4 regions of the Edwardsiella tarda ATCC 15947 genome follow, and region 2 is predicted to be linked to each of the others. Evidence: predicted binding sites of a transcription regulator. Region 2 holds the regulator's gene; each other region holds the start of a gene.
What was found. The regulator CRP, encoded in region 2, controls carbon source genes, mostly activating them, when cyclic AMP is high. The targets are predictions, from matches to a motif close to ATGTGANNNNNNTCACAT.

Region 1: the regulator CRP is predicted to act here: its motif matches at 3,996-4,013, upstream of aaeR (HTH-type transcriptional activator AaeR).
Region 3: the regulator CRP is predicted to act here: its motif matches at 4,951-4,968, upstream of cdd (cytidine deaminase).
Region 4: the regulator CRP is predicted to act here: its motif matches at 3,447-3,464, upstream of DCL27_RS04675 (ABC-F family ATPase).

Annotation. Positions count from the first base shown of each region.
Region 1 is NZ_CP084506.1:405,353-413,068, reverse strand. Features, by position in the region: gene pyrB (aspartate carbamoyltransferase) at 1-406, opposite strand, end outside; gene DCL27_RS17680 (hypothetical protein) at 508-633, opposite strand; partial or broken gene aaeB (p-hydroxybenzoic acid efflux pump subunit AaeB) at 752-2,687, opposite strand; gene aaeA (p-hydroxybenzoic acid efflux pump subunit AaeA) at 2,705-3,616, opposite strand; gene aaeX (p-hydroxybenzoic acid efflux pump operon protein AaeX) at 3,639-3,842, opposite strand; gene aaeR (HTH-type transcriptional activator AaeR) at 4,126-5,046, shown strand; gene tldD (metalloprotease TldD) at 5,099-6,544, opposite strand; gene nit1 (deaminated glutathione amidase) at 6,551-7,393, opposite strand; gene yhdP (AsmA2 domain-containing protein YhdP) at 7,390-7,716, opposite strand, start outside.
Region 2 is NZ_CP084506.1:233,532-241,247, reverse strand. Features, by position in the region: gene DCL27_RS01140 (YccS/YhfK family putative transporter) at 1-1,687, opposite strand, end outside; gene crp (cAMP-activated global transcriptional regulator CRP) at 1,746-2,378, opposite strand; gene DCL27_RS01130 (YheU family protein) at 2,729-2,953, opposite strand; gene DCL27_RS01125 (hydrolase) at 2,950-3,933, opposite strand; gene DCL27_RS01120 (LysE family translocator) at 4,033-4,647, shown strand; gene malT (HTH-type transcriptional regulator MalT) at 4,655-7,369, opposite strand.
Region 3 is NZ_CP084506.1:2,362,317-2,370,032, forward strand. Features, by position in the region: gene DCL27_RS10965 (FUSC family protein) at 1-834, opposite strand, end outside; gene sbcB (exodeoxyribonuclease I) at 1,027-2,448, shown strand; gene rarD (EamA family transporter RarD) at 2,617-3,564, shown strand; gene DCL27_RS10980 (CidA/LrgA family protein) at 3,726-4,142, shown strand; gene DCL27_RS10985 (CidB/LrgB family autolysis modulator) at 4,139-4,828, shown strand; gene cdd (cytidine deaminase) at 5,025-5,912, shown strand; gene DCL27_RS10995 (NAD-dependent malic enzyme) at 6,143-7,716, shown strand, end outside.
Region 4 is NZ_CP084506.1:1,002,110-1,009,825, reverse strand. Features, by position in the region: gene leuE (leucine efflux protein LeuE) at 1-551, shown strand, start outside; gene DCL27_RS04685 (helix-turn-helix domain-containing protein) at 752-1,135, shown strand; gene eco (serine protease inhibitor ecotin) at 1,171-1,674, opposite strand; gene DCL27_RS04675 (ABC-F family ATPase) at 1,831-3,426, opposite strand; gene DCL27_RS04670 (LysR family transcriptional regulator) at 4,212-5,114, shown strand; gene DCL27_RS04665 (methyl-accepting chemotaxis protein) at 5,311-6,975, shown strand; gene yajD (HNH nuclease YajD) at 7,133-7,480, shown strand; gene DCL27_RS04655 (oligogalacturonate-specific porin KdgM family protein) at 7,531-7,716, opposite strand, start outside.

The DNA.
Region 1 (7,716 bases), 170 kb from region 2:
GATGCTGGTTGGCACCATCACCGGCGTTAACCACCGGAATGCGGCCACAGAACTCTGTCGCCAGGCGCGCGGCCCCCTCCTGCGGGTGACGCATCACGATGGCATCCACATAGTTCCCGATCACCGAGATGGTATCCGCCAGCGTCTCCCCCTTCTTGCCCAGCGAGGTGTTGCTGCTATCGGCGAAGCCCACCACCGAGGCGCCGAGGCGATGCATCGCGGTCTCGAAAGAGAGACGAGTACGCGTCGAGGCTTCGAAGAACAGGCTGGCGATCACCTTGTGGCGCAGTAGTTCCGGCTGCGGCTCGGCCTTCAGGCGGGCGGCGGTCGCCAGCACCAGCTCCAGTTCACTGCGGCTCAGATCGTTGATGGAGATAATATCTTTTAGATACAAGGGATTGGCCATTCTTTACTCTCCTATTCAGGCGCCGGCGTCACGCGGCGCTGGCAGACTGTTCACTCGGGTTAATTTTTCGCCTTGCCGTCTTACGGGCAAAAAAAAACCCCTCAAATGAGGGGTTTTCCACGATCGAGAATGCGACGGGAGAAAAACGGCTGGTGGCTGCCCGGGTAGGGCAGGTGCTGCGGCCGCATCACGACCGACGAACCACGGTGACCGATACTGTTTTTCATGCTCTCTCCCGGCAAATTGTCCGGCATTATACTCAGCGACCGCCGCACCGCAAGCACAAAATGTAGGGAGATTTGATGCGGCGCAAACGGTTTTCTGCTTAAACAAGCGCCATCTTGCCTAATTCAGCAACACCGCGCGATAGCGATGCAACACGCGCTGTAGCTGCCGCAGTGGCTGGATCTGGGCGGCCTCACGCCCGGCGGCATCCCACGCCTCGGCATAGGCCGCTAAGTGCCGAACCACCTGGCGCAGGGCCAGCGCGCGGCGTATCGCTGACGAGGCGCTCAGCCCAACGGCGGCCTGGCGTAGTGCCTGCAAGCGCGCGCTATCACAGGGTAGCGCCGCCTGGTGCAGGCTTTGGCGCAACACGATCAGCGTCAAGGCGAGGCGATAACGGGCGATATCCTCGGGAAACAGCGTTAAGACCATCGCCAACTGACGATATAACGCAGGCAACAGATTGCCGCGAGTGCCCTTCGCACCCAGCGTCGCCAGCGCGGCACATAGCAGGCGACGTTGCACCATCCGCCCGGTATGTACACGCGAGTGATCGCGTACCAGCAGCAAGACCAGCCACGCCAGCGCACAGCCGATCACCTGACCGAGGGCGTTGTCGAGAAAGCTCTGTAGCGGAAAATGCATCGGGTTGCTTAACACCAGGATGTTGAGCGTCGACGCCAGGGTTCCCAGCGAACCGAGACGGCGCTTCTGCACCTCCATCCCACAGAGAAAGGTCAGCGTCCCGAGGCTCAGGCATAGCAGCATCAGGCTCTGCTCGGTGGCAGGCAAGATCAGCAGGTAATACAGGGCGCCGATAGGCAACGCCAGCAACGCCCCCAGCAAGAAGTCGATCGCCGCCATACGCGGGTTCGGCGTACGTACGGCCAACGACGTGACGACCGCGATCATGATCATACAGCCACTGCCGGCCTGCCAGCCGCTCCATAGCCAGAACAGCGTCCCCAGCGTGGTAGCCAGCCAGGTACGCACCCCGTTGATCAACGCATGGCGCCCCACGCTGGTGCGCAGCGGGCGCCCTGGCACGCCCTGACGCAGCAGCGCCGCCTCCTGTTGACCGATGGGCAGCGCGCTCACGACGCCCTTACTCAGCCACTGTAACTGGCTGGCGGCGGCGATCCAGGCGATCAACGCCGGGGAGACGCGGCTACCGCCATACGCCGCCAAGAGACGACGCAGCCGCTTCAAACGCTGATACGCCTCGGCCGGGGTGGTCAGTGGAACACTGATCAACGCCTGAAAGCAGCTGGGCAGCGGCTGCCGCTCGCGCTGTAGGCAGATCTCACACGCCCGCGTGATCAGACTTAGGGTCAGGGTATGCAGATGCGTCAGGCGGCGGCAGGTTGCCTGCCAACGTAGCGACTCCAAGGCCAGGCTCGCTCGCATCCCCTCCAACGCCTGGCCCTCACGCATCAGGGTATGCCAGTGGCGATCGAGCGCCGCGCGATCGTCGTTCACCACACAACGCTGCAGGAGTTGCCAGTGGTTCAGCAATAGCCCGCCGACCACCCGATCCACCTCGCCCTTGACCGAGCGTGGTGCCAGCAGGGTATCCGCCAATATGGCACAGACGATACCCAACACGATCTCGCCGCAACGCTCCAACGCCAATTGCAGAATAAACTGCGGCTCGGTGAGGCAGGAGATCACGATGATCAGCGTCGTGTAGCCGGAGAGTCCCCAGGCGTAGGCGTTCTCGATGCGCACCAGCGACGACAGCCAGGTACACACCCCGGCCCATAGGCAGCACAACAGCAGCATCAGCAACGGCGCGCGGATGAAGATCATCATCAACAGCAGCGCACACAGGCAGCCAATCAGGGTGCCGATGATGCGCAGCCAACCACGATAGCGGATGGCGCCGGCGAAGGGCTCCCCGCCAGCGGCAAAGGCGGGGACCGGCGGCGACCAAGGCGGCGGTCAAGGCCGACCAGCGGGGCGTGGTGAGCCCGAAGGCGAAACCGAGCAATAAGGCCATCAGGATCGCCAGCGTCAGTTTGCAGGCGAAACGCAGGCGGATCGAAAGTGGATGCATCCGGTCGTTCCCCTCGCTTAACCCAGCTCTCGCAGGCGTTGTAGCAGATGGCGCAACGGCGCTGGCGTCACCTCACTGCGACCGATCACCACCGTCGCGGTGGTGCCGGCCGGATAAGGATGAGCCTGGGCCGCCGCATCCAGCCGAATGCGTACCGGTACCCGCTGCGCCAGGCGCACCCACTCAAGGTTGGAGTCTACCGCCGCCAATCCCTTGCGCCCCGGCGTCGCGCTGCTGTCATTGACCCCGGCCGAGATGCTGTCCACCGTTCCATGCAGGACGCGATCGCTGCCCAACGGCGTGATCGCCGCCGCCTCACCACGCTGTACTCCGGCCAGCTTAGTCTCCTCCATATAGGCCAAGACATAGAAACTGTGTTGCTTGATCAGCGCCACGGCGTTCGCGCCGCGCTGGATAAACTCGCCACCATGGACTTGGAGGTTCGTCACCCAACCGTCGGCGGGGGCCCGTACCACGCTACGCTCGACATCGAGTTGAGCCAATGTGCATGTCGCCTGCGCTCGCGCCAGTTGTTGACGCGCCGCCGCCAGGGCGCTGTCAGCCTGATCGATCGCCTCTTGGGCCACCAGACGATTACCCAGCGCGCGCCGCCGTTGCGCCTCGCGTTGCAGCTCCGAGAGTCGATCCTGGTAATAGCGCTCGTCGGCCTCGGCCTGTGCCAACGCCGCGCGATAGCGCCGATCATCGATGCGAAACAGCACCATCCCCTGCGCCACGTGCTGGTTATCCTGCACCGAGACCGCCTCCACCAATCCACTGACATCGGGGGCGATGGCGACCACATCGGCGCTAAAGCGTGCGTCGCGCGTCCAGGGCGAGGTGGTATAAAATCCCCAGGCACGCATCACCGCCCAGGCCGCCAGTAACACCAGCAGCAGGGTGATGGCGACCGACATCAGACGGTTCATCCACGGTTTCACACAGCCCCCTTCAAATAAATAACCCACTCACGCAATAAAATAGGCCGGCATACAGCGCGCAATTGAACAACGCCGGATGCCAGATCCACTGATACACCCCACAGGCTAATAACAGCCGACGTAACAACCAAAACAGCGGCAACGCCGCCAACAGCACGCAAAAGGCGGGGGGAAACGAGAGCCCCCAGAGCACCATCACGGGAAGCGTTCCCATGCATCATCCTTACTCAACGATAACGGCCCACGCGACACGGGTGGGCGGAGAGAAACGGCAGAGGTCGCGCGCTGAACGCACGCATCGAATCGGCGGCGCCGCCATTGACGGTACCGAGAGATGTTAGCCTAATGTGTCAGTGGGATATATAATCTGTGACGCAAATCACTTTTCACTTGAGATAAACAATCTCGTGATCTACTTCGCACTATGACCCTATAAGCGGTTATAAAACCAACTGTTCTGGCGGACGACGGCGAACACCATTAAGACAGGATGAAGAATGGAACGATTGAAAGGCATGGCGATCTTCGCCAAGGTCGTCGAGTGCGGCTCCTTCACCGGTGCGGCGACCCAACTGGCGATGAGTGTCTCTTCCATCAGTCAAAGCGTCAGTAAGCTGGAGCAGGCGCTGCAAATCCGCCTGCTGAATCGCAGCACCCGACGTATCAGCCTGACCGAGGCCGGACGCATCTACTACCAAGGCTGTCGTAAGATGCTGCAAGAGGCGCAGGAGGTGCATGAGCAGTTGTACGCCTACAACAACACCCCCAGCGGCACCTTGCGCATCGGCAGCTCGGCCACCATGGCACAGAAGGTGTTGGCACCGATCAGCGCCCGCATGCTGGCTGCCTATCCGGGGTTAGCCGTCAACCTGGTCACCGGTGTTCCGGCTCCCGATCTGGTCGCCGACGGTTTGGATCTGGTGATCCGCGCCGGTGAGTTGCAAGACTCCAGCCTCTTCTGCCGCTCCCTCGGTGCCATGCCGATGGTGATCTGTGCGGCCAAGAGCTATCTGCAGCAGCATGGGACGCCGCACCATCCGGCCGAGCTGGTCAACTACAGCTGGCTCGACTTTAGCGGCCAACCCGCTAACGATCTGACCCTGATCACGCCGGAAGGGCACACCCTGCGCCCGATGCCCGTTGGTCGCTTTCACACCAACGATGCCCAGACGCTGCTGAGCTGGCTGCACGCCGGCGCCGGAATCGCCTACCTGCCGCTGATGTGGGTCATCGATGCGGTACGGCGCAAACAGGTGGAGATCTTGTTTCCCCACTACCAATCCACGCCGCGTCCGGTCTATGCCCTGTATGCCCATAAGTCGCCGTTACCGCTCAAGGTGCGCCTCTGCCTGGAGTACTTAAGCGATTACTTCACCCAGATGGCGGAGACCTTCCGCGACTCGCGTCAGGCCAAATAAGCGGGGCCGGCAATGCCGGCCCCGCTTGAGATCAATGCACAACGTCAAGCCCTTAAGCGGTGCCACCGACGGTCATCGCATCCAGCTTCAGGGTCGGTTGGCCGACGCCGACTGGTACGCTCTGCCCCTCTTTGCCGCACACGCCGACCCCCTTATCCAGCGCCAGATCGTTGCCAACCATCGAGATCTGCTGCATCGCCTCGATACCTGAGCCGATCAGAGTCGCCCCCTTCACCGGATGGGTGATGCGCCCCTTCTCGATCAGATAGGCCTCTGAGGTGGAGAAGACAAACTTGCCAGAGGTGATATCGACCTGACCACCGGCAAAGTTGGGGGCATACAAGCCATACTCGACGCTCTCGATGATCGCCTGCGGCGTGCTCTCGCCCGCCAGCATATAGGTGTTGGTCATACGCGGCATCGGCAGATGGGCGTAGGACTCGCGGCGGCCGTTGCCGGTCGGCGCCATGCCCATCAGACGGGCGTTGAGCTTATCCTGCATGTAGCCGCGTAAGATACCCTTTTCGATCAGTACGTTATACTGACCCGGTACCCCCTCGTCGTCCACCGCCAGGGAACCGCGGCGCCCCTCCAGGGTGCCGTCATCCACCACTGTGCACAGCGGCGAAGCCACCTGTTGCCCCAGCTGGCCGCTGAAGACGGAGGTGCCACGCCGATTGAAGTCCCCCTCCAACCCGTGACCGACCGCCTCATGCAGCAAGACACCCGGCCAGCCGGCGCCCAGCACCACCGGCATGGTGCCCGCCGGCGCCGCCACGGCGTGCAGGTTAACCAGCGCCATGCGCACCGCCTCGCGGGCATAGGCCTCGGCGCGGACCTCACCGTCGCTCGAGGCGAGGAAGTAGTCATAACCGCAACGGGCGCCGCCGCCGCAACTGCCCCGCTCACGGCGTCCCTCCTGCTCCACCAGCACACTGACGGAAAGGCGCACCAGCGGACGGACATCGGCCGCCAGAGTGCCGTCGTTGGCGGCGACCAGCACCAGCTCATACACTCCGGTCAGGCTGGCGTTGACCTCCTGCACGCGGGCATCTTCCGCCCGCGCCACGCGGTCCACCAATGCCAACAGGGCGATCTTCTCCTCACGCGGCAGGCTATCCAGTGGGTCGTGCATGGCATAACGCGCCACCGCCTCCAGCCCCCCCAGGGTGTGCGCCCGACCATCCCCCTGCTCACGCACGATGCTGCGCGCGGCATGGGCACTCTGGGTCAACGCCTGCAGCGTGATCTGATCGGCATAGGCAAACCCGGTCTTCTCACCGTGGATCGCCCGCACCCCGACCCCCTGATCGATGTGATAGGAGCCATCCTTGATGATGCGATCTTCCAGCACCCAGGATTCGTGCACGCTGGATTGAAAGTAGAGATCGGCATAGTCCAGGCGACGTTCGCCCAGTTGCCCCAATACGTTATAGAGATCCTGATGATTCAGGTTGTTGGCAGCCAGTAACTGCTCACTGACAAACGTCAGACTCATGGTGTTTTACCCTTGATGAAGGTGGATCAGCTCAGGCTGGAATCGGTTATGTTGCGCCAGCGGCATCTGCTGCCGCAGCGCCGCGAGCGAGTCGGTATTCACTTTAATCTTCAGCGGACGCACCGCATCGGCATTTTGCTGGAGCACGCTGCCCCAGCCATCCACCGCCATGCTGTGGCCCCAGGTGCGCCGCGTGGCGCCGTGGCTGCCGACCTGGGCCGGCGCCAGAATATAGCACTGGTTCTCGATCGCCCTCGCGCGCAACAACACCTCCCAGTGCGCCTCACCGGTCACGCGGGTGAAGGCGGCGGGCAGCGAGATCAGCTCGGCCCCCTGCGCGCGTAGCGCCTGGAACAGGCCAGGAAAGCGCAGATCGTAGCAGATGGCCATCCCCAGGCGGCCGACCGGTGTATCGACCACCGTCAACTGCTCGCCATAGCGATAGATATCGGATTCGCGATAATGGTGATGGCTATCGCGCACATCGACATCGAACATATGCAGCTTATCATAGCGGGCGCGGAGCGCTCCCGTGTCATCAAACAGCAGACTGCTGGAGGTAATACCGCCATGACGATCGGCGGCAAGCAACGGCATCGCCCCGACCAACAGCCAGACCCCATAGCGGCGCGCTAAATCGCGCACCGCCTGTTGAAGCGGCCCGTCACCCTCGCGTTCGGCATGCTGGCGGTAACCGGCGGCATCGCTAAACAGCAGCGCATTCTCCGGGGTCAACACCAGCTTAATCGCGCCATTCAGCTGCTTGAGCTGCTGCTCGATCTGAGCCAGGTTGTCGCGACTGTTTTCACCGCTACACAGTTGCAATAAGGCGACGTTGGCATTCCTCATGGAGCCTTCTCCTTCTTCGGCTGACGTAACACTTCATGGATCGTCGGGCTGTCTAGCCCGCCGCTTATGTTGTAGCGTATCAGCGATATCTTATTCCACAATGGCGCCAGCACTTTTGAGGCGGCAAAGACCGCGGCCCCCACCACCGGGTTGACGGCGAAGGCGGTGGCCACGCCAACCGTCGCCGAGAGCTCTGGCGCGATCACCGCCTGCATATCGATACGACGCCGGACCAGATCGACCGAGCCACTCATCGCCACATCGGCGGACAGGCCATCGACCACCAGGTCGTCGGTAGACATCACGCCGTCGCGCAGGGTGGC
Region 2 (7,716 bases):
GCATCGCTTGGCTAAGAGAGGAGTAGAGCGTGTTCTGTGCCTGGTTGCTACGCATACGCGCATACGCCTGCTCGCTGACCCCCACGTCGGCAGAGAGGAGCAAACGCAGCTCATCCTGATACGCCTCCAACGCCTGATGGGCATTCTTTCGCAACAAACCACTCTGCCACTGTGGCCACAGCCAGATCGTGCTGGCGAAGGCGAGGATACAGCCCAATAGGGTATCTACCAGGCGCGGCACCAGGAAGTTCGAACCATTCAGCGCCAACAATTGCAGAGTAAATACCGCGCTGACCGTAAAGCCGATGACGGCCAGGCCGTAGTTCTTGCGTAACACCAGATAAGCCCCCAGCGTCACCAACAACATCACCAACAACATCACCGCCTCGCTCAACGTTAGTTGCAACAGGCCAGCGGCGATAATCAGACCGGCAAAGGTCCCCATCGCACGGTGCTGGATCCGCACCCGCGTCGCGTTATACCCATTCTGGATCACCAGCATCGTGGTCAACATAATCCAGTAAGATTTAGGCAATGCCAGTAAGATCCCCAAGCCGCTACCGGCGGCGAGGGTCAGCCCGAGGCGCAAGGCATTACGCAGCGCGCCAGACTTCGGTGAACAATAGGCGCGCAACGCCGGCCAAAACGGCAGGCGTTGCTGCGTCGCCATCAGTTGGCGTTGATAGAGGGGACGCTGGCGCTCTAATAAACGTGCCATGCGGCTAAAGTGGTGCAAACAGAATTGCCCCACCGGGTTGTCGGGATAGCGACTGGCCAGCTTCTCCAACGCGGAGACCTCAGGCTGCATGGAGAAGTGTTGCGGATAACGGTGATAGAGAATGTCATCCGCCACCACCCGCAGGCGCCCAGCGACGACCTGGGCATTGCGCCGAATGATCGCCTCGGCCTGGCTCTGCGCCACCAGCGTCTGCACCTCCTCCGGCTGAGAGAGACTGACGGTGATATGCTCTTGCAGATCGAGCGCCACCTGAAAATAGCGAACCAGGCGCTTGTACTCGGGGTTATGAACCAAAGAGAGCATGTGCATCTGCTGGTAGATCACCGTGATCAGATCCATCACCTTCTGCTGACGATTCAACAACGGCGGCAAGGCCGTCTGTGGATCACTATGCTGCGTCAGCAAGCTGTACTTGGCCTCGATATAATCCCCCAACTCCAAATAGAGTTGGTTCAGCGTCTCGCGAATCGGCTGCCCCTTCCACAGGATAAACCAGAACCAAGTAAACGCACCGTACCAGACGGTCCCCACCAGATACAGCAGCGGTGCCTGCCAGATAGGTACCATGCCGACCATACTCAGAGTAAAGATGGCGGCGACCAACGTGGCGGGCAGCAAGCGGGCATGCAATGGGCTGATCTCTCCATTGACGCCCAGCAATAACGCCAGAAAAAGCATCGCCAACGGCACAGGCACCTGCCATAACAAGGCAAGCTGCAAGAGAAAACTACCGAGCGCGAATAGCGAACCACCCACGGCCAGGCGTTTAAAGAAGCGTTTATGTGGTGTATCCAGGCCCGCGATGTTACAGCAGACGGGAACCAGCGAGAACAGTAGCCCCTGTTGCAGTTGGCCAATCAATAACCCGAACAACACCGGCAGACACAAGACCAGCGTCTGACGCAGTGCATAATTCACTTCCGGGTGGTAGATAAACCGCCGCCACATGAGCACCATCCTGGGGATGGAGAGAGTCCCGCGCCACGAGGGCGGCGCGGGCGAAAAATCACCGCGTCCCGTAGACGACGATGGTTTTACCGTGGGCCGAGATCAGGTTCTGATCTTCCAGCATCTTCAAGATACGACCGACCGTTTCACGCGAACAACCGACGATCTGACCGATCTCCTGACGCGTAATCTTAATCTGCATACCGTCCGGGTGCGTCATCGCATCCGGTTGCTTCGCCAGATTCAACAGCGTCTGGGCAATGCGGCCGGTAACGTCCAAGAAAGCCAGGTTACCGACCTTCTCTGACGTCACTTGCAGGCGACGCGCCATCTGCGCGGACAATCGCATCAAGATATCCGGGTTTACCTGAATCAACTGACGGAATTTCTTATAAGAAATTTCAGCCACTTCACAGGCAGTTTTCGCCCGAACCCAGGCACTGCGCTCCTGTCCTTCCTCAAACAAGCCCAACTCACCGATGAAATCGCCCTGGTTCAGGTAAGAGAGGATCATCTCCTTGCCCTCTTCATCCTTGATCAGTACCGCGACAGATCCCTTCACGATGTAATAAAGCGTCTCCGCCTTTTCACCTTGGTGAATCAAAGTACTTTTTGATGGATATTTATGAATATGGCAATGGGACAGGAACCATTCAAGGGTTGGGTCTGTTTGTGGTTTGCCGAGAACCATTCGCTATTATCCTCTGTTGTTATCGCATCCCCGTGCGCCAAACGCGCCCCGCCAGGCGGCGGAGCCGGGAAACTGCCTAGTAACCTGTTATAGCACTGCACTTGTCGAATATAGTTTTATTAGCCTAAGGGAGTTGCTACCCGACCTTATTGATCTATACCCGCTTCATTCCATTAAAGGTGCATGTCGGCTTAGTTTGTAGCATAGCTTGACCCAACTGTCTCGCACTGTCTCGTTTCAGCATGGAATAGCTCACTGTTCGCCGCGTTTTTTTTCCCAACGGAATTATTTTTGCACCTTATTTGCACAGTAGCCTGCGCTAAATCACCAAGAAAAGCGAGCGATTAGCGTTAATCGTCCCCGTTAAACTGGCTACGCGCCATAATATTGACACTTTCATGAAGTTCAGACCAAACAACCACGGCCTCGCCGCTTATCAGCTGTTGGCGCACATCCTCAACCTTCTGTGCCAGACTCTTCTCCTGTTCGCCATAATCGGTTCCCTCACGTAACACGAAGGCTTCGATTAAATTATCCAATGTTGTCGGGGCGATATCTCGCCAAGGAATGATCACGTCATTGACTCCAAATAACAGGCTAACCATTCGGGAATACGCTGCTCTAACCACAGGGACGGGCGCCGTAGCGTGCCGTTGATAAAGCCGACGTGTCCACCGAACTCGGTGAGCTGATAGTCGATATTAGACGGTAGCCGTGCCCTGTCCGGGATCACCGCCGCCGTCATGAAAGGATCGTCACGCGCTTGCAAGATCAACAACGGCTGGCGAATCGCAGCCAGACGCGGCAACGCGCTACAACGCCGATAATAATCATCCGTGCCGGCGAAACCATGCAGCGGCGCCGTAATCTGCTCGTCAAACTCACGCAACCGACGCAACCGCCGGATCTGCTGCGGATCGAGCGCTCGTAACTGGGGATAACAGCGCTGTTTACGCAACGCGCTGCGCTTGAGCTCATGTAACAGGTAACGTTGATAAAAACGCCCCGCCCCACTCTCCAAGTGCGCCGCACAGGCCGCCAACTGTAACGGCGCCGAGACCAGCACCGCCGCCGTCAACGGCGCTTGCGATCCCTCCTCCGCCAAATAGCAGGCCAACATATTCCCCCCGAGAGAGACGCCGACCGCCGCCGTCGGTACCTCACCCAGCGTTCGGCGTAACCATGCGAGGAAGAAACGCGCATCGCCGGTCTTGCCCGAATGATAAAAACGTGGCAGCAAGTTAGGCTCACCACTACAGCCGCGAAAATGCATCACCACCGCTAACCATCCCGCCGCACGACACGCCTGCAGCAGACCATGAGCATAGGGACTATAAAAACCACCCTCTAATCCGTGAAAGAGCACCACCCGCGGCTTATGGCGTGCGGCAAGCGGCGCCTCGCTCCAGGCCAGATCGATAAAGTCGCCGTCCGGTAAGGTGAGCCGTTGCCAGGTCGGCGTCAATGCCACGCGGCGACGTAACAGACGCGGCAATAGTGTCTGAAGATGCGGGTTGCGCAGCAGAGGCGCGGGTGAAAATGGCGTGACGCTCATGGTAGCTGAAGAAAATTCATCGAAGGACGCGTTGTATCATCAATAGCACACTGTTAGGGTCAAAACATCTCTTTCCCTACGATGCGGAGCCTAATCGGCATGGACAGCACCCTGTTCCTCTCTCTAGTCGGATTCCTCTGGGTGGCGGCGATCACGCCGGGCCCCAACAACATGCTGCTGACCACCTCCGGTGCCAACCTCGGTTGGCGATCCTCCTGGCCATTAATGTTGGGCATCATCCTGGGCATGCAGACTCTGCTGTTGCTGGTCGCCTTCGGCATCGGCGGCCTGCTGTTACTCTACCCGACGCTGCATACCCTACTCAAAGGGCTCGGCAGCCTCTATCTGCTGTATATCGCCTGGAAGGTGGCCACCTCACGCTATACTCGCCTGACGCCCACCGCGTCGGAGGCGACACTCGCTCCGCGAGCCATCCGTTGGCATCAGGGGTGGTTACTGCAATTCCTTAACCCCAAAGCCTGGCTGATGACGCTGGGCGCCGTAACCAGCTTTACCCTACCCGGCAGCGACTATCCGACGACGGTAGCGCTCATCAGCCTGGCGATGGTGCTGATCAATCTCATCGCCGGTATCCTATGGCTCGGCTTCGGCACACTGATTGGCCGCTTACTGCAAAGCCGGCATGCTTGGTTCGCCTTCAATCTCGCGATGGGCGCCCTCACCGCCGCCTGTGTCCTGCTGATCTGGCGCTAATAGCGGCTCACACCCCGTACCCCATCAGGCGCATGATGTCCTGCGCCTGACGTACCGCCTCTTGGCGGTGCGTTACCCCCAGCTTCTGATACAGATTCCGAATATGGGTCTTGATGGTGGTGGCGGCGACCGCTAACTCGTCGGCGATCTGCTCGTTACTGTACCCGGAATAGATCAGCCCCAATACCTGCCATTCACGCTGGGTCAAGGGGCTGGTGCGGATCAGCTCCGGCACCTGAGGGTGATTCAACAACCGCTCGACGAATTTCTCGTCGAAATGCGCGAATTTATGCCGATGATGCTGGTTAATGTCGCGCAGGATACGTTGCGCGCGATGTACCTCCAACTCCGGCAGGGTATTGAGCTGTAACAGTTGGCGCAACTGTTGAGCCATCACCTCACCCTCGATGACAAAGTGGCTGACAAAGCCGGTGCGGTTGGCCAGGCTCAGCGCCTCCATCAGTACCCGCAACGCCTCGCTCTTCCGATCCATATGCCAATACAACAAGTTACTCAGCAACAGGTTACGGTTCAGATCGCTCACCAATCGCAGACGACGCGCCGCACCGTTCAACGCCTCCAGAACCGCTTGCGCCTCCTCATACTGCCCCAGCATGATCTGTACGCGGGCGATATTGCGCCACTGCCCCTGGAGGAAGTGATTATCCGGCGCCGCCGGACGCACCGCCTGTAATAGCCAGTTACCCGCAGCCTGACGATCACCGGTGATCTGCCAGTAGATCACCCGCGCCTTATCGGCATTCACCAACCAGTCGCTATGGTAGTTACCCGACTGCAACAACGCCTCACAACGGCGTAGATGCTGCCCAGCATTATCCAAATCGCCCCGCGCCAGCGAGCACTTAGCCAGGAGCGCCAGGCACTGTAACTGCTGCTGCGGCTCAAAATTTGCCAACACCGCCAACCCCTCACGCGCCGCGCGCTCGGCGTCATCCAGCCGCATCCATGACCACAGTACTTGGGCGCGGATACGCAATAGGAACTCGTGCATCGGGAGCTGTTGCAGGTGCTGTTCCTCGACCAGTTCAAACGCCTTATCCTGGGTCTCGTAGGCCGCCTGCAAGAAGCCTTGGGCAATCAGGATCTCACTCTGCTGCAACAGGGCCCAGAGCGCATAATGATAGGCTTGATGACGACGGGCCACCTGCTCGGTCTGCTGCATCATCGGTAAGGCCCGCGCCAGCATGCCCTTACAATGCAATACCTCACCCAAGACAGAGCTACTGACGATACGACTGTAGTAGCTACCGATCGGTAGATGACGCAACGCCTCCGTCGCCAAGCGCTCGGCATCATCCGGCCGACCATCGTTGATCGCCACTTGAGCACGCAAGGCATTAAACTCGGCATGCAGCGCCGCATCCAGCGTAATCTGGCGCAGCGCCATCTCCTGCTCGGCGCGCGCCAGCAGGGTATTCACCTCACTATAACGATGCTGACTCTGTGCTAACCAGGCTTGCAACAACGCCAAACTAGGATGTTGGATCAAGGCGTCATAAGGCAGTGTATTCAGGCAGGACTCGAGCAACGCCAGCTCACATTGGTGGAATAAACTCCAAGCATGCTGCAACAGAATATCGCACAACAGCGCCATGTCGCCGGCCGCCTGAGCGTGATGAATCGCCTCGGCCGGGAATCCTTGGCTCAACCACCCTTGCGCCGCACGGCGATGTAGCTGAGGCAGCGCCGTCGCCATCTCGCGCTGGCAACGATTACGCAAGAAATGGGCGAACAGCGGATGAAAACAGAACCACTCGCCCTCACCATCCATGCGGTGGATAAACAACCCTTGCCGCTCTAGCTCTTCCAGGCGTTGCTGCCCCTCCTCCTCGCCCGTCAAGGCACAGATCAGGGCATCGTTCATCGAACGTAGCACCGAGCAGCACAGCAGGAAGCGACGGGTATCGTCATCGACCCGATCCAAAACCTCATCGGCCAGATAGTCGGCCAGATGCGTCGCATTGATGCGAGCCAGACGACGGGCTGATGCCTGCGCCTGCGCCGAAGATTGACGCGCCGATAGGGCGATCAACTGTAACGCCGTCGGCCAGCCTTCGACCTCATCGCACAACGCATACATCTCGTCATCGGCCAGGGGCGTATTGAGGCGCTGATGGAAAAACTGGCCAGCCTCCAGGTGGTTAAACGCCAGCTGACGCGTGTTAATTTCCAACAGCTGCTCCCGCACCCGTAGGTTCGCGATGCCTAACGGCGGCAGGGTGCGTGACATCAGACACAATGTTAGGTTATCGGGCTGATGGCGAAGGAAAAAGCGCATTGCCTCATGCACTTGTGGATGAGAGATGAGATGGTAGTCGTCGATCACCAAGTAAAGCGGTGTCGGCCAATCGGCCAACTCGATAAACAGCTGGGCGAATAACGCGGACAACGTGGCGTATTGATGCTTCTGACTCATCGCCTCGCTTTTGGCGCACTGACCGCCGGTCGCCTGCTGTATTGCGGCGATCAAATAGTGGGCGAAACGCTCCGGCTGATTATCGCTCTCATCCAGCGAATACCACCCCAGATGCGCCTTCTCCTGCGCCCACTGCGCCATCAGTGTCGTCTTACCATAACCCGCCGGGCCGTTCACTAATACCAAGCGGTAATTACGCGCCGCGTCTAAGCGAGTGAGTAATTGTTCCCGTACTACCGTAGTTTGTAGCCGTGCTGGACGGCTCAATTTTGACGGAATCAGCATGATCGCCAGCCCCTATTCTGATACCACCTCTACACCAGTTCGGCCCGTGCCGAACAAGGTAGCGCAGGTGCCATCCTGCCCCAGAAATCGCTACTACGCGCCTATTTATTTTACGCTTCGTAATTAATGACTGCTCTTTAAGGTCTGACAATGTGCGCACTATTGCAACCGAGGTTCGGTACCCGATCGCAGGAAGTTGCTACTGATCACATTTTTCGGCGAGTCCATGCAATTAGCGCCTCAATCGCCACTAATACATCCCATTTGTACGTCATAAATACGCGCTCGTTGCGACGAGGGGTGCCATCCTCGGCGTAGCAGGCGTGGCACGGATCACAGTTCAGACT
Region 3 (7,716 bases), 1.5 Mb from region 2:
CGCGCTGATGGTCAACTTCTGGAAGGTCCGCAGACGCGTCGCGTTCAGCATGATGAAGTGGCTCTCCCGACTGGCCCAATAGGCATCGGTCATCATCTCTAAGGTGGCGACCAGGTTGCGGGTGATCACCTGAATGGCGTCGAACACCGCCTTATCTACCTTGGTCTCGTGCGCGCTGGGCGCCAGCAAGCCACGCAGCGCGCCGAGGTCAGAGAGAATGCGTTGTTGACGATCCGTCAGTTGCGGCCGCTCAACCATATTGGGCGACACATAAGCGCTATAAATGTTGCTCATGCAGTTCAGCCCATGGCTCATCTTGAGACGCCAGTGGGTAAAGGCGCGCTGCGGATAGATGCTGGCGAATAACAGCGCCAGCAGCGAACCGATGATCACATTGGCGCTACGCAGCAGTGCCGTATCGATATCGCCAGGGCCCGCGGCACACACCACGCCCAGGGTGATGCCGATCAGTAACCCCATATAGGGGCGTTTCCCTAGGGCGGCGATACCACAGACGAACATGACGATGGCGCACCATGCCAACATCAGCGTCATCGAATAGAGCTCGAGATAGAGCGCGATCAATCCCGATGCCGCGCCCAATACGGTCCCCAGACAACGCTGCAACGCCCGTACGGTCACGTTACCCCAAAAAGAGATCGGCCCGATCACCACCACCATGGTAATCAGCGCCCAGGCGCCCTCAGGTACCGCCAACAGCCGGATCAACAGAAAGGTTAATACGAAGGAGATCGCCATGCGCACACCGTGTACGGCGCGATAGTGCCCATAAACGACGGAGTCAAACGGGGTGATACTTTTATTTAAACGCACGGAAACGACCTTGGATCAAACGCTCAACCGAGATGAGTCCTCAGTGTAACGGAAATTAACACCATAAATAAATGCCAACCAGACTCATTATTTCTCCCTGGCACCACGGCGTCTGACGCATTCCAGGATTGGGTTTCCCGTGCGGCACGGTTACACTAAGGCCATGTCTTTTTTTGCCATAGAGATCCTATTTTGAGCAAGGCTGCGCCCTCCTTCTTGTTTCACGATTATGAGACCTTCGGTCAGCATCCGGCGTTGGATCGCCCCGCCCAATTCGCCGGGGTGCGTACCGATGCCGACTTCAACATCATCGAAGAACCCCAGGTGTTTTACTGCCGTCCAGCCGATGACTATCTTCCCCAGCCCGAGGCGGTGATGATCACCGGGATCACACCACAGACGGCGCTGGCTCAGGGGATCTGTGAAGCGGAGTTTGCCGAACGCATCCACCAGCTCTTTAGCGTGCCGGGCACCTGTGTCGTCGGGTATAACAATATTCGTTTTGACGACGAGGTCAGCCGTAACCTGTTCTATCGTAACTTCTTCGATCCTTACGCCTACAGCTGGCAAAATGGTAATTCGCGCTGGGATCTGCTGGATGTGCTGCGCACCTGCTACGCCCTGCGCCCGCAAGGGATCGTCTGGCCGGAGAACGAACAGGGGCTGCCGAGTTTCAAGTTGGAGCATCTTTCACAGGCCAACGGTATCGAACACAGCAATGCCCACGATGCGATGGCCGACGTCTACGCCACCATCGAGATGGCCAAGCGCGCCAAGCAGGCGCAGCCACGGCTGTTCGATTACCTGTTCCAACTGCGCAACAAGAATCGGGTGGCGCAACTGATCGACATCGCCGAGATGACGCCGCTGGTACATGTCTCAGGCATGTTCGGCGCGCTGCGCGGCAATACCAGCCTGGTGGCCCCCTTAGCCTGGCATCCCGACAACAAGAATGCGGTGATCGTCTGCGATCTGGCGGGCGACATCACGCCGCTGCTGACCCTGGATAGCGAGACCCTACGCGAACGCCTCTATACGCCGCGCAGCGAGTTGGGCGACGCGGCGCCGGTGCCGATCAAGCTGGTGCATATCAATAAATGCCCGGTACTGGCACCGGAGAAGACGCTGCTCGCCGAGAATGCCGAACGCCTGGGCCTCGATCGCCAACGCTGCCTGGACAATCTGGCCCAACTCCGTCACCACCACGCGGTACGTGACAAGGTCGTCTCCCTGTTCGCCGATGCGCCGCCCTTCCCACGCGCCAGCGATGTGGATAGCCAACTGTACGATGGCTTCTTTAGCGACGCCGATCGCCAGGCGATGCAGATCATCCGTGCGACCCAACCGCAGAATCTCCCCGCCCTGGATCTGCGTTTCAACGATGAACGCATTACGCCGCTGCTGTTCCGCTACCGCGCCCGCAACTATCCGGCCACGCTGGATGAGGCCGAACGGCAACGCTGGCAACAGCATCGCCGGGAGATGCTGACCGCGGAGCGTGTACAGGAATATCTCCAGACATTGGAAATGTTGTACAACCGCTACGAAGATCAACCCCAACGCCTGACGCTACTACGCGCGCTATTTGATTATGCTCGTGAATTAGTAGGATAATATACTTAAGCCAAAAGGATGCGGCAGGTTACCACGGGGGACGTCCCCCCGACCGTCATCGTCAATCTCGCCCTCCCCGGCAAATACGCTTCTTCTCCCGCGCCATCCTCGATGGCGCGGACGACAACGACGCCTCGACATATGAGGCCTTCATCAAGGCGAGAGTCTATGTGGCTGACTAATGGGCCGCTGCTGGCGGTACTGTCATTTATTCTGTGGGGGATCACGCCGCTGTATTATAAGCTATTGAACGATGCCAACGCGTTCGAGCTGTTAGCCCAGCGTCTATTCTGGTCCGTCCCTCTGCTACTCGCACTACGCCTGCTGTTTAAACAACGCACCACCTGGCGCGCCGTCTGGCAGGATAAACGCTCCCTATACTGCTGCCTGCTCGGCGGCGCCATTATGAGCGTCTCCTGGACCACCTTCATCTATGCCCTCACCCATAACCTAGTGCTGGATGCCAGCTTGGGCTACTTTACTAACCCGCTATTCGCCATCGCATTGGGCGTGATCTTCCTGCACGATCGTCTCACCCCCTTCCAACGTCTCGCCGTGCTCCTGGCCATCATCGGCCTCGGCTATCAGATCATCCTGTTGGGGCGGGTACCGGTGCTGGCGCTGGTGATGGGCATCACCTTCGCTTTTTATGGTCTCGTGCGTAAATATATCCGCTACGATATTATGACCTCGTTGACGCTGGAGACCCTCTGGATGCTGCCGCTGGCGATCGGAATCACCTTCTGGCTGCAGTTGAATGGAGAGAGCGGCCTGACAGGCATCAGCTCGACGCACTATCTACTCTATATCCTGACCGCGCCGGTCACCTATGCCCCGCTACTGCTGTTCGCCGCCGCGATTAAGCGCACCTCGCTGACGGTGGTCGGCCTGGCACAGTATGTCGAACCCTCACTCCAATTTCTGCTGGCGGTGCTGCTCTTTGGCGAGCCGATCAACGTTGCGAAGATGGTCAGTTTCTCTCTGATTTGGCTGGGTCTGGCGCTCTGCATCTACGAGATCTTTATCATCATGCGCCGTCCTGATCCGTCCACATCTCCCGCCGCTTCGCCAGCGAAAGCGGGGGCTCGCCTCCCCGTCGGTCATCACAAGCGCTAATCCTCCGCGGCCCGCTCCGACGCGTGGGCCGCCTCTCGCCCCCATCCGCCTACCCTGCCAAATTGGCATGACTGCCATAGAGCGAATTCATGGTGTGATCAGTAGCACATTTTACCCATTAATTGTATGATAATTGCGTTTTCGTTCTTAGGTACATTACGATGTCAAAACCGCTTTCTGTTTGCTGGCAATACGCACGCGCCTTTGTGTTGATCTACCTGTGTCTGTTCGCCGGTAATGCACTCTCTACCCTGTTACCGATCACCATTCCCGGTAGTATCATCGGCATGTTGATCCTCTTCGCCCTGCTGGCTTCGCAGATCATGCCCGCCAAATGGGTGAAACCCGGCTGTAGCCTGTTTATTCGTTATATGGCATTGCTATTCGTGCCGATCGGCGTCGGGGTGATGCAGTATTACGACGTGTTATGCCGCCAGTTCGGTCCTATCGTCGTCTCCTGTGTGGTCAGTACGCTGATCATCATGGTGGTCGTGGCCTACTGTTCTCATCTGGTACATCGCGAGCGTCCTAACGATGGCAACCAACCCGCCATTCGCCCGCAGGAGAGTAAACAATGATCAATATCTGGTGGTCGTTACCGTTAACCCTGGCGGTCTTCTTCGGCGCCCGTCGTCTGGCTCAGCGCTTGAACATGCCGTTGCTCAACCCGCTGTTGGTTTCCATGGCGGTGATCATTCCCGTGTTGCTGTTGCTGCATATTCCGTATCACAACTACTTCGCCGGCAGTTCCGTGCTGAACAGCCTGCTGCAACCCGCGGTGGTGGCGCTTGCCTTCCCGCTGTATGAGCAACTGCACCAGATCCGTGCTCGCTGGAAGTCCATCATCACCATCTGCTTCATCGGCAGCGCCACGGCGATGACGACCGGGACCGCGATTGCGCTGTGGCTGGGGGCGACACCGGAAATCGCCGCCTCGGTTCTACCGAAGTCAGTCACGACGCCGATCGCCATGGCGGTCTCCCAGTCGATCCACGGTATCCCGGCCATCAGCGCCGTCTGTGTAATCTTTGTCGGGATCCTCGGGGCGGTCTTTGGCCATACCCTGCTGAATGCGATGAAGATCCGCACCAAGGCATCACGTGGCCTCGCGATGGGGACCGCCTCCCACGCCTTAGGGACCGCGCGCTGTGCCGAGGTGGATTACCAAGAGGGGGCGTTCAGCTCGCTGGCACTGGTGATCTGCGGCATCATCACCTCGCTGCTGGCGCCGTTTCTCTTCCCCATCCTGCTACGCCTTTTCTGAGAGAATTTTCACAGTGGAGTGCGCCATCTGGCGTACTCCATCTGATTATTGTGTACAAACAAGCGCAAAATGGTGAAATAGCTCTCTCATTCACCGCTCGAATTACAGAAATTACACTCAAAAAGTGATAATTGTCACAAATATAACTCTGGCGCTTACCTACAATAGCCTCCCGTAACTCACAAGAGGCCTTCCCATGCACGCACGCTTTGCCGCTGCATTTAGCCAGTTGCCTGGCGAACTTCAAGCGGCGCTCACCCCCATTATGGCGTCGGATGATTTCCACGCCGTAATCACCGCCGCCCAGGTGGATGCCATTTGTCATGCCTGCCAGTTGGATCGTCAGGCGTTGAGTTTTGCACTGCTGCCGCTGGCCGCTGCCTGCGCCCTGACGCCGATCTCTCATTTCCAGGTAGGGGCCATCGTCCAAGGGAGCAGCGGTAACCTCTACTTCGGCGCCAATATGGAGTTCGCCGGTGCGCCGATGCAACAGACGATCCACGCCGAGCAGTGTGCGATCACCCATGCCTGGCTGCGCGGTGAGCGCGCGCTGGCTTCGATCACCGTGAATTGCACCCCCTGCGGCCACTGTCGTCAGTTTATGAATGAATTGAACAGTGGAACACAACTGCCGATCCACCTGCCGGGACGTCAAGCCGCCACCCTGGGGGATTATCTCCCAGACGCCTTTGGCCCGCGTGACTTGCAGATTAAGACTCTGCTGCTCGACCATGTCCATCACGGTCTGACGCTCGCCCACGCTGACGATGATCCGCTGCTGCTGGCGGCGTTAGCCGCGGCTAACGCCAGCCATGCACCCTATAGCCAGGCTTACAGCGGTGTCGCCCTGGAAACGGCGCACGCCATCTATGCCGGACGCTATGCGGAGAATGCCGCCTTTAACCCGAGTCTGCCTCCTTTGCAGGCGGCCTTGGTCCTGTTGAACATGGCCGGGGAGCCCACCTCGGCGATCCGGCGCGCCGCCCTGGTAGAAAGCCAGAGCGCCGTCCTCTCGCAACAGGCGGCGACACAGGCGACCTTGCAGGCGCTCGGCTGCACTCACCTGAACTATCAGACGATCTAATCCTCTCCCGGCATAGGTTCCCCTTAGGGCCCTATGCCGCTATCCGCTATCCGCTATCCGCTATCCGCTATCCGCTATCCGCTATCCGCTATCCGCTATCCGCTATCCAACCAGATTGTTACAAAACATATAATATGTGAATACTTTTGATAACAAACATTGAACAGAGATTAACTCTCTTTTAGGATCGGTGGGGTAGTCTTCAATCCCGTTAACATAAGAGCGTACTTATGGATCTGGAACACGAGAGTAAACGTCCGCTGTATATCCCCTATGCCGGCCCCATCCTGCTGGAGTTTCCCTTGTTGAATAAGGGCAGCGCCTTTAGTGAAGAAGAACGTAACACCTTTAACTTAAACGGCCTGCTGCCCGAGGCCATCGAAACGATCGAAGAGCAGGTCGAGCGCGCCTATCGCCAGTTCTGTGATATCCAAAGCGACACCGCCAAACATATCTATCTGCGCAACATTCAAGACACCAACGAAACCCTATTCTATCGCCTGCTACGCGCTCATCTCAGCGAGATGATGCCCATCATCTACACGCCGACGGTCGGTGAGGCCTGCGAGCACTTCTCCGATATCTATCGGCGTGCGCGCGGACTGTTTATCGCCTACCCTAACCGCGATCGCATCGATGACATGCTACAAAATGCCACCAAACAAAACGTCAAGGTCATCGTGGTTACCGATGGCGAGCGTATTCTCGGTTTGGGCGATCAGGGGATCGGTGGCATGGGGATCCCCATCGGTAAACTGTCGCTGTATACCGCCTGTGGCGGGATCAGCCCGGCCTATACGTTGCCGGTCGTTCTGGATGTCGGGACCAACAACCCTCAGCGCCTTAACGATCCGCTGTATATGGGCTGGCGTCATCCGCGCATCACCGGCGACGAGTACAACGCGTTCGTCGAGGAGTTTATCCAAGCGGTCAAGCGCCGCTGGCCGGAGGTCCTGCTCCAGTTCGAAGACTTCGCGCAGAAGAACGCGATGCCGCTGCTCAGCCGTTATCGCGACCAACTGTGCTGTTTTAATGATGATATCCAAGGCACTGCCGCCGTCACCCTCGGCAGCCTGATCGCCGCCAGCCATGCCGCCGGCAGCCGTCTGCGTGACCAGACCATCACCTTCCTCGGTGCCGGCTCGGCCGGTTGTGGCATCGCCGAGCAGATCATCGCCCAAATGGTGGCGGAGGGATTAAGCGATGAGGAGGCGCGTGCGCGCATCTTTATGGTCGATCGCTTCGGACTCTTGACGGACCGCCTGCCGAATCTGCTCGACTTCCAGAGCCGCCTCGTACAAAAACAGCAAGCCTTAGCCAGCTGGCAGACGGAAAACGAGGGGATCTCCCTACTGGATGTGGTGCGCAACGCGCATCCCACGGTGTTGATCGGCGTCTCCGGCCAGCCGGGACTCTTCAGCGAAGCGATCATTCGCGAAATGCACAGCCACTGCGCCCGACCGATCGTGATGCCGCTCTCGAACCCGACATCACGCGTCGAAGCGCGCCCGGAAGATATCATCGCCTGGACTGACGGCGCCGCACTGGTCGCCACCGGCAGCCCCTTCGAGGCGGTCAACTACCAGGGGCAAAGCTACCCTATCGCCCAATGCAATAACGCCTATATCTTCCCGGGCATCGGCCTCGGCGTCTTGGCAAGCGGCGCGAAACGAGTCACCGATGGCATGCTGATGGCCGCGAGCCGCGCTCTGGCGGAAAGCTCCCCGCTGGCACGCGACGGTCATGGACCGCTACTCCCGGATCTGAAGGATATCCAACAGGTCTCGCGCGACATCGCCTTCCA
Region 4 (7,716 bases), 770 kb from region 2:
TACTGAAGACCGGGATCACCGGTGGTGTGCGCGAAGGCTATAAGGCCGCCAGCGCCGTGTTGATCGGGGATGGTGTATTGATCTTTCTGGCCTATCTTGGGATCGCCTCCTTGATCCGCTCCTCACCGTTCCTCTTCAATCTGATCAAGATGCTGGGGGCGCTCTATCTTCTCTATCTGGGGATTAAAATCCTCTACTCTACGTTGCGCCGACGTGACACGCCGCATCAAGGAGAGGAGCGTATCGAAGTCAGCCACACCTTTCGCAAGGCGCTGACCCTGAGCCTGACCAACCCCAAGTCGATCCTGTTTTACGTCTCTTTCTTCGTACAGTTTATCGACTTGAACTACGCCCATACCGGGCTCTCTTTCCTGATCCTGGCGACGATCTTGGAATGCATCAGCATCTGCTATATGACCTTCCTGATCTTTTCCGGCGCCGCCCTGGCTCACTTTCTGGGGCAGAAGCAGCGTCTGGCACGCCTGGGTAACTCCCTGGTCGGTGTTATGTTCCTCGGTTTCGCCAGCAAGCTGGCCAGTGCAACCGCCTGATCCTCCTCGCGCGGAGAGGCTTCCCTCTCCGCCCTCCCTCACATTCTCTACGTATTGCGCCGATTATTACGCTTGGAAACACCTGGCTGGCATTTCTTTACAAAACAAGAAGAAGCCTTAGTTTTTGTATAAGTCTCTCTATTTTTGTTCCGCTAACATAAAAGTCGGCTCAACGAGTGCCTGCGATTGAGGGATTGCCAATGACGACCCAGGGACAACATCAACTGTTGGTTGACGCATTAATTCAGTGGATAGAGCAGAATCTGGATAAACGCATACTGATCGACGATATCGCCGACCGGGCGGGATATTCCAAGTGGTATCTACAACGGCTGTTCAAGGAGGTAACCGGGTATAACCTGGCCGCCTACGTCCGCCGGCGTCGACTGATCCGCGCGGCGGCCGAGCTGCAGCGCAGCAATAAGAAAATCATGGAGATCACGCTGCAATATGGCTTCGACAGCCAACAGACGTTTAGCCGAGCCTTTAAACGCCGCTATGGCACGTCACCCGGCAGCTACCGCCAACGCGCCGACGCACAAGGGGGGGAGCACCTCAGCGGCCCCCTGCTGGCGCCGATGTAATCACGCCCCCTCGATGACGGGGGCGTGGCCCCAATTTATTGGGTCAGCGCATCCTGTACCTGCGGCTGCGCCTGCCAGATACGATATTTCACCTGTACCCCTTGTGGGACATAGACCACCAGCGGCAACTTGCTGTTATAACGCTGCAAGGCATCATCGCCGAGATGCACCGTGACAAACGCCTGATGGCGCTGACTGTCTGGGCAAGCCATCAGGGTGCCCACCGGCCCGGTGACCTTATCCATCACCAGATAGTCGTATCCCCATCCCTCCAGAGTCTTACTCTCCAGCTCACCCATCAGACGCTGGCGGTTGCAATCCACCGACAGCGTTTTGCCGATCAGCAACTCGACGCGCAGATCCGCCTCGTCGGCACGCGGCGGCAGAGCGATCACCTGACGCGTCATGCCTTTCTCCGCCTGCGGATAGGGGGCGATCTTATCTAACGGTTGCGGGCTCCGATCCGTCGTACCAGCCCAGGCGGTAGCAGAAGAGGCGGCGAGCAACATGCCGGCCATCACCATCGAGAATGTCTTCATCATCAAATCCTTGTTTAAGCTATCTCGGCCTCAGACTAGCACATTCTCTTGCCATCCCCCCATCGGCTTATTCTGACAAAGCGCTAGAGGTAAAAGATCATGCTACAGCCGGAATAAAAGGCAGCATAAAAAAACGGCCCCAAGGGGCCGTTATGCTTACTCGTCGATGCCTTTACTACGCAGGTAATCCTCGTAGCCGCCACCGAAGTCGACCACCTTCTGCGGGGTGATTTCGATGACCCGAGTGGCCAATGAACTCACGAACTCACGGTCATGAGAGACGAAGATCAGGGTACCTTGATATAATTCCAGCGCAATGTTCAACGCCTCGATGGACTCCATATCCATATGGTTCGTCGGTTCGTCCATCACCAGCACATTGGGGCGGCGCATCATCAGCTTACCGAACAACAGACGCCCTTTCTCGCCCCCCGACAGGACCTTGACCGACTTCTTGATATCTTCTTGGCTGAACAACAGACGGCCTAGGAAGCCGCGCACCGCCTGCTCGTCGTCCCCTTCTTGGCGCCACTGGCTCATCCAGTCGAACAACGTCATCTCTTGTTCGAACTCATACTCATGATCCTGCGCGTAGTAGCCGATCTGCGCGTTCTCGGCCCACTTGACGGTCCCGGCGTCCGGCGTCAAATCGCCGACTAAGGTCTTTAACAGCGTCGACTTACCGACCCCGTTCGTCCCCAGCACCGCGACCTTCTCGCCCGCCTCGAGCAACAACTTCAGGCCGCTGAATAGCGGGCCATTGTCGAATCCCTTGCTGAGATCCGTCAGCTCGAGAGCGTTGCGGAACAACTTCTTCTCTTGCTCGAAGCGAATAAAGGGGTTCTGTCGACTGGAGGCCTTAACATCATCCAGTTTAATCTTCTCGATCTGACGCGCACGCGAAGTGGCCTGACGCGACTTCGACGCGTTGGCGCTAAAGCGACTCACGAACGATTGAAGCTCGGCAATCTGTGCCTTCTTCTTGGCGTTATCGGCTAACAGGCGCTCACGCGCCTGAGTCGCGGCGGTCATATAGTCGTCGTAATTACCGGGATAGATGCGCAACTCACCATAGTCCAGATCGGCCATATGGGTACATACCATGTTGAGGAAATGGCGGTCATGCGAAATGATGATCATGGTGCTGTTGCGCTCATTAAGCACCGTCTCTAACCAACGGATCGTATCGATATCCAGGTTGTTGGTCGGTTCATCAAGCAGCAGAATATCCGGATCGGAGAACAACGCCTGCGCCAGCAGCACACGCAGCTTCCAGCCGGGGGCGACCTCACTCATCGGCCCATAATGTTGTTCGACAGGAATACCGACGCCCAGCAACAGCTCACCGGCGCGCGCCTCGGCGCTATAACCATCCATTTCACCGTAAGCGACTTCCAGATCGGCGACACGGTATCCCTCTTCTTCGCTCATCTCGGCCAGCGCATAGATGCGATCACGCTCTTCCTTGACCGCCCACAGCTCATGATGTCCCATGATGACGGTATCGATGACACTGTATTTCTCAAAGGCAAATTGATCCTGGCGCAACTTACCCAGACGCTCATTCGGATCCAACGCGACATTACCGGCGGTCGGTTGCAGATCGCCCCCCAGAATCTTCATCAGGGTAGATTTACCGCAGCCGTTCGCACCGATCAAACCGTAACGGTTGCCGCCACCGAACTTGACCGAAATGTTCTCAAACAAGGGTTTACTGCCAAACTGCATGGTGATGTTGTTACTTATCAGCACAGCGCGATCTCAATAGGTTAACGTGATTTTGCTCACATTATGCCACAATTGCCGCGCAAATGTCGTCCATTGTCGCCCCCTATCCTCAACACATCCCGGGTGACCGCCTTCCGCCCTCATCGCGTTAATTGGACAGTTATTGTTCGATCATCGATAAATAATCGATTAAATAGGTTCTATTATTAAATTAATATTAAAACTTTCTGCCAAACTGACGAAATACTTTATAGCGTGCAGCATTAACTGTCGCACCAGTCAATAATTTTCCAGCTGAAATTATAAACATGAAAAGGATAGTGCTAATTTAGTATAAAAAGTAAATAAACCCCATTAAGTGATAAATAGTAAACAACAAGGTTAAATAACAAACCATTTTACCGATATATTTTTAGTGCGGGTAAACGCCTTCACTTAGAGCCTATCCGAGTAGGCGTGTATTGTTGCAGCCAGTTTGGACACGGACAGCGCGCAACAACCGGAGCGTACACGCAATACCTGAGGATTATTCGCTTCGCTCACCCTGCGGGCCGCCCTGAAGGGCGTGCAAAACTGAGTTAAGTTTTGGGTGAGCACGGCCCAGGGTCAAATGGCAAATAAAATAGCCTAATGGGATAGGCTATTATATCTAAAAATAACGATATAAAGGGATCTATGAAGAATAACGAGCAAGATATTATGATGTTTTTTTTAGGGTTATTGACTCATTGGCATAAAAAAGTGTTCAGCGGCCAGCACCCTCATCCACGCCACACTAACCCAGCCATCAATGCCGGGGGACGCGGCCTATGCGAATAAACCTAGAGGTCTTACTGATCCTGGATGCATTAGATCGTCACGGCAGTTTTGCCGCCGCCGCTCAATCGCTCTATAAGACGCCGGCCGCGCTAAGCTATATGGTGCAAAAGTTGGAAAGTAACTTAAATCTACAACTCCTCGATCGCAGCGGGCATCGCGCACGTTTCACTCAAGCCGGGCGTATTATTCTCGATAAGGGACGCCATCTACTCAGCGAGGCGCACGCGTTAGAGCAGCAGGCGCTACTGCTGGAGTCGGGTTGGGAGACGGAGATCATCGTCGCGCTAGAGGGGTATACGCTGCCGGAGATCCTACACCCGGCGATCACGGACTTCCTCAGTCAACATCCGCATACCCGCCTACATTTAGCCCCCGCGCGCTCGGCCCAAATTGGCCTAGCGGGGCTCGATACCGGCACCGATATCATCATCGGCACCGCGGCGCGATTACCCGAACAGGGCGGTTATGTCTACCAGGCGCTCGGCATCATCGAAACCTTGCTGGTCGTCGCCCCGCATCACCCATTGGCACAAGCCACCACCCCCCTCACACCCAGCCAACTCGGCCAACATCGCACGATTGAGATGGGCGAACGGCTCGGCCAGCCGGCGATAACGCACACGCAGGAGGCGAGCCATGCCCCGCTCATCGTCTACGATATCTACTGCCAGATCAGCCTGTTACTCAATGGCGTTGGCATCGGTTATCTCCCCTACCATATTGCACGGCGCTATCTGACACAGCAGACGCTGATCGCCTGCCCACTTAGCTTTAGCCCCGCCCATGAGATCGCGTATATTGGCTGGCGCGCCGCCAAGAATGGGCGCGCCGTGCAGTGGTGGCGCGAACGCTTACTGAGCGGAGAGTTACGCACGCCCTTAGGTTATGCTTAATCCCCCGACCGCCCTGCCGCAGTACACGTTTTCACCATCGTACTGCGCACTGCTCCCGACATTCTGCTCGGCAGACGATTTAATTAATTAGCTAAAACATTAAAGTTTTTACTCTATCTTCCGACAGTAATAACACCTTATTCCGATCCTTTTATCCGATCGGTAGTTTTCTCATGCTGTTATGACAGGTTACACAATGTTCGAACGATTAAAAATTTCACGGGGTCTGATGGCTGTGCTCGCGCTATTCTGCGGCCTACAGATTTTTTCCGGTATTTGGAGCCTGCGTGATGCCTCCACTACCGATACCCGCCTAGATGAGATCTCGCGGGGATTTAGCCAAATTATGGCGATGGACCGTGCCTACGCCTCGATCACGCAAATCCGTGAAGAGATCATGAAAGACGCGCTGGCATTGAGTGCACACGGCGACGACGATAACGCGCGTACTTCACTCACCAATCTGCAGCAGCGTCTGGTGAGTGTCGACCAAGAGATGGAAAACTTTTATGCCCTCTCACGCGCCAGTGGCCATGACAATGGCCGCGCAGAGAAGGTCAAAGGATTATATGGCAAAGCTCGCGCCGATCTGGTGACCATGATCGAACGACTGCAGAATAACGATATTAATGGTTTCCAAACCATCCTGCAGAATCACTCCAGCACCGGCTTCATGTCCTCGCTGGACGACGCTTCCGACTACGTCGCCAACAAGATCATCCAACCGGCGGCGCAGGCAGCCTCCGCCAATTACCATCAAATTATCCCACTGACTATCGGCTTTATGCTGCTGTTCGTTGCGATCACAGCGCTGGTCATGTATTGGGTTCGTCACTACATCATCGACCGCATTCAGCAAGTTATCGCCTACCAGGCGGAGATCGCACACGGCAATCTGGCCATCGATATCCAGGCGCGTGGCGATACCGAAATTAGCCAACTGATGCAGGGATTGCGCCATATGCGCGACGAGTTGGCTAACATGGTTGGCGCGGTGCGCAACGGCACCAGCCACATCTTCACCGGGGTGCAGGAAATCGCTGCCGGTAACAACGATCTCTCCAGCCGTACCGAAGAGCAGGCGAGCTCCTTGGAAGAGACCGCCTCCAGCATGGAGCAGATCTCCAGCACGGTGAAAAACAACGCAGATAGCGCTCGTGAGGCGACCGAACTGGTGCAGAAAGCCTCCGCCATCGCCGTCAATGGCGGCGAGATCACTCGCCAGATGGTCAGCACCATGACCGAAATCGCCGAAAGCTCACGCAAGATCGGCGACATCACCGGTGTCATCGATGGTATCGCCTTCCAGACCAACATCCTGGCGCTCAACGCCGCCGTCGAAGCCGCGCGGGCTGGCGAGCAGGGACGAGGTTTCGCCGTGGTCGCGGGGGAAGTCCGTAACCTGGCACAGCGCAGTGCACAGGCCGCCAAGGAGATCAAGGGGCTGATCGAGGCCTCCGTCAGCCGCGTCGAGCAAGGCAATCAGTTGGTGGAGAATGTGAGCCAGTCGATGGGCGACATCGTCACCTCCGTGAACCATATCTCCGATACCATGCTAGAGATCTCATCGGCCTCGGAGGAGCAGAGTCGCGGTATTGCCCAAATCGCGCAGGCCATCAACGAGATGGATAAGGTGACGCAACAGAACGCCGCCTTGGTTGAGCAATCCGCCGCCGCCGCCGGTGCGTTGGAGGAGCAGGCCGATCGCCTGACCCAGACCGTCGCACAGTTCAAGATCAGCCCGCAAGAAAGCGCCATCCCGCCCGCCGCACCGAGCGTCAGCCCGCAATCCCCCATCGTCAAGAAGGCCCCACTCTCGACGCGTGAGAACGCAGACGACGATAACTGGGATACCTTCTAATTTCCCGCATACGGCATGTCAGACGGCATGCCGCCACCCCCAGCACGTGTCCGTGCGCACACGCTATGACGCCGCCTGCGCGCCACAGGTGATTACCGCGCAACTTTGCCCTACCATAGGGAACTCTATTTCTATTGCCAGCTAGCGAGAGAGCCCCATGGCCATTATCCCGAAAAACTATGCCCGCTTGGAAAGCGGTTACCGCGAGCAAGCCCTGAAACTGTTTCCCTGGGTCTGTGGCCGCTGCGCCCGCGAGTTCGTCTACTCCAACCTGCGAGAATTGACGGTACATCATCTCGATCATGATCATACTAACAACCCGACAGACGGCAGTAACTGGGAGTTACTCTGTCTGTATTGTCATGATCATGAGCACGAAAAATACACCGAGGCCGACACGTTTGGTACCCGCGTCGTCGCCGGAGAGGACGCTCAGCACGAGGTGGGCGTGGCGACCTACAACCCGTTTGCCGACCTGAAAAGCCGCTTGAGCGGGAAAAAATAGTCGCCAGCGGGGTGACGCCGCTGCGTCACCCCGCTGAGCGCTGGCGCGGATTACCAGGTATATTTCAGGCCGATACGATAGCGTCCCTGACGCCGGTCGCTGTCGCGGCTCTCCTTAATATCACCAATTTCGATAAAGGGGCGCCAGTTGGCATCAATGGCATATACCACCCTAAAGTTATTGGCATAATCCCACTTTTTACCGTTATACAACGGCTGACCATTGGCGGACATCTC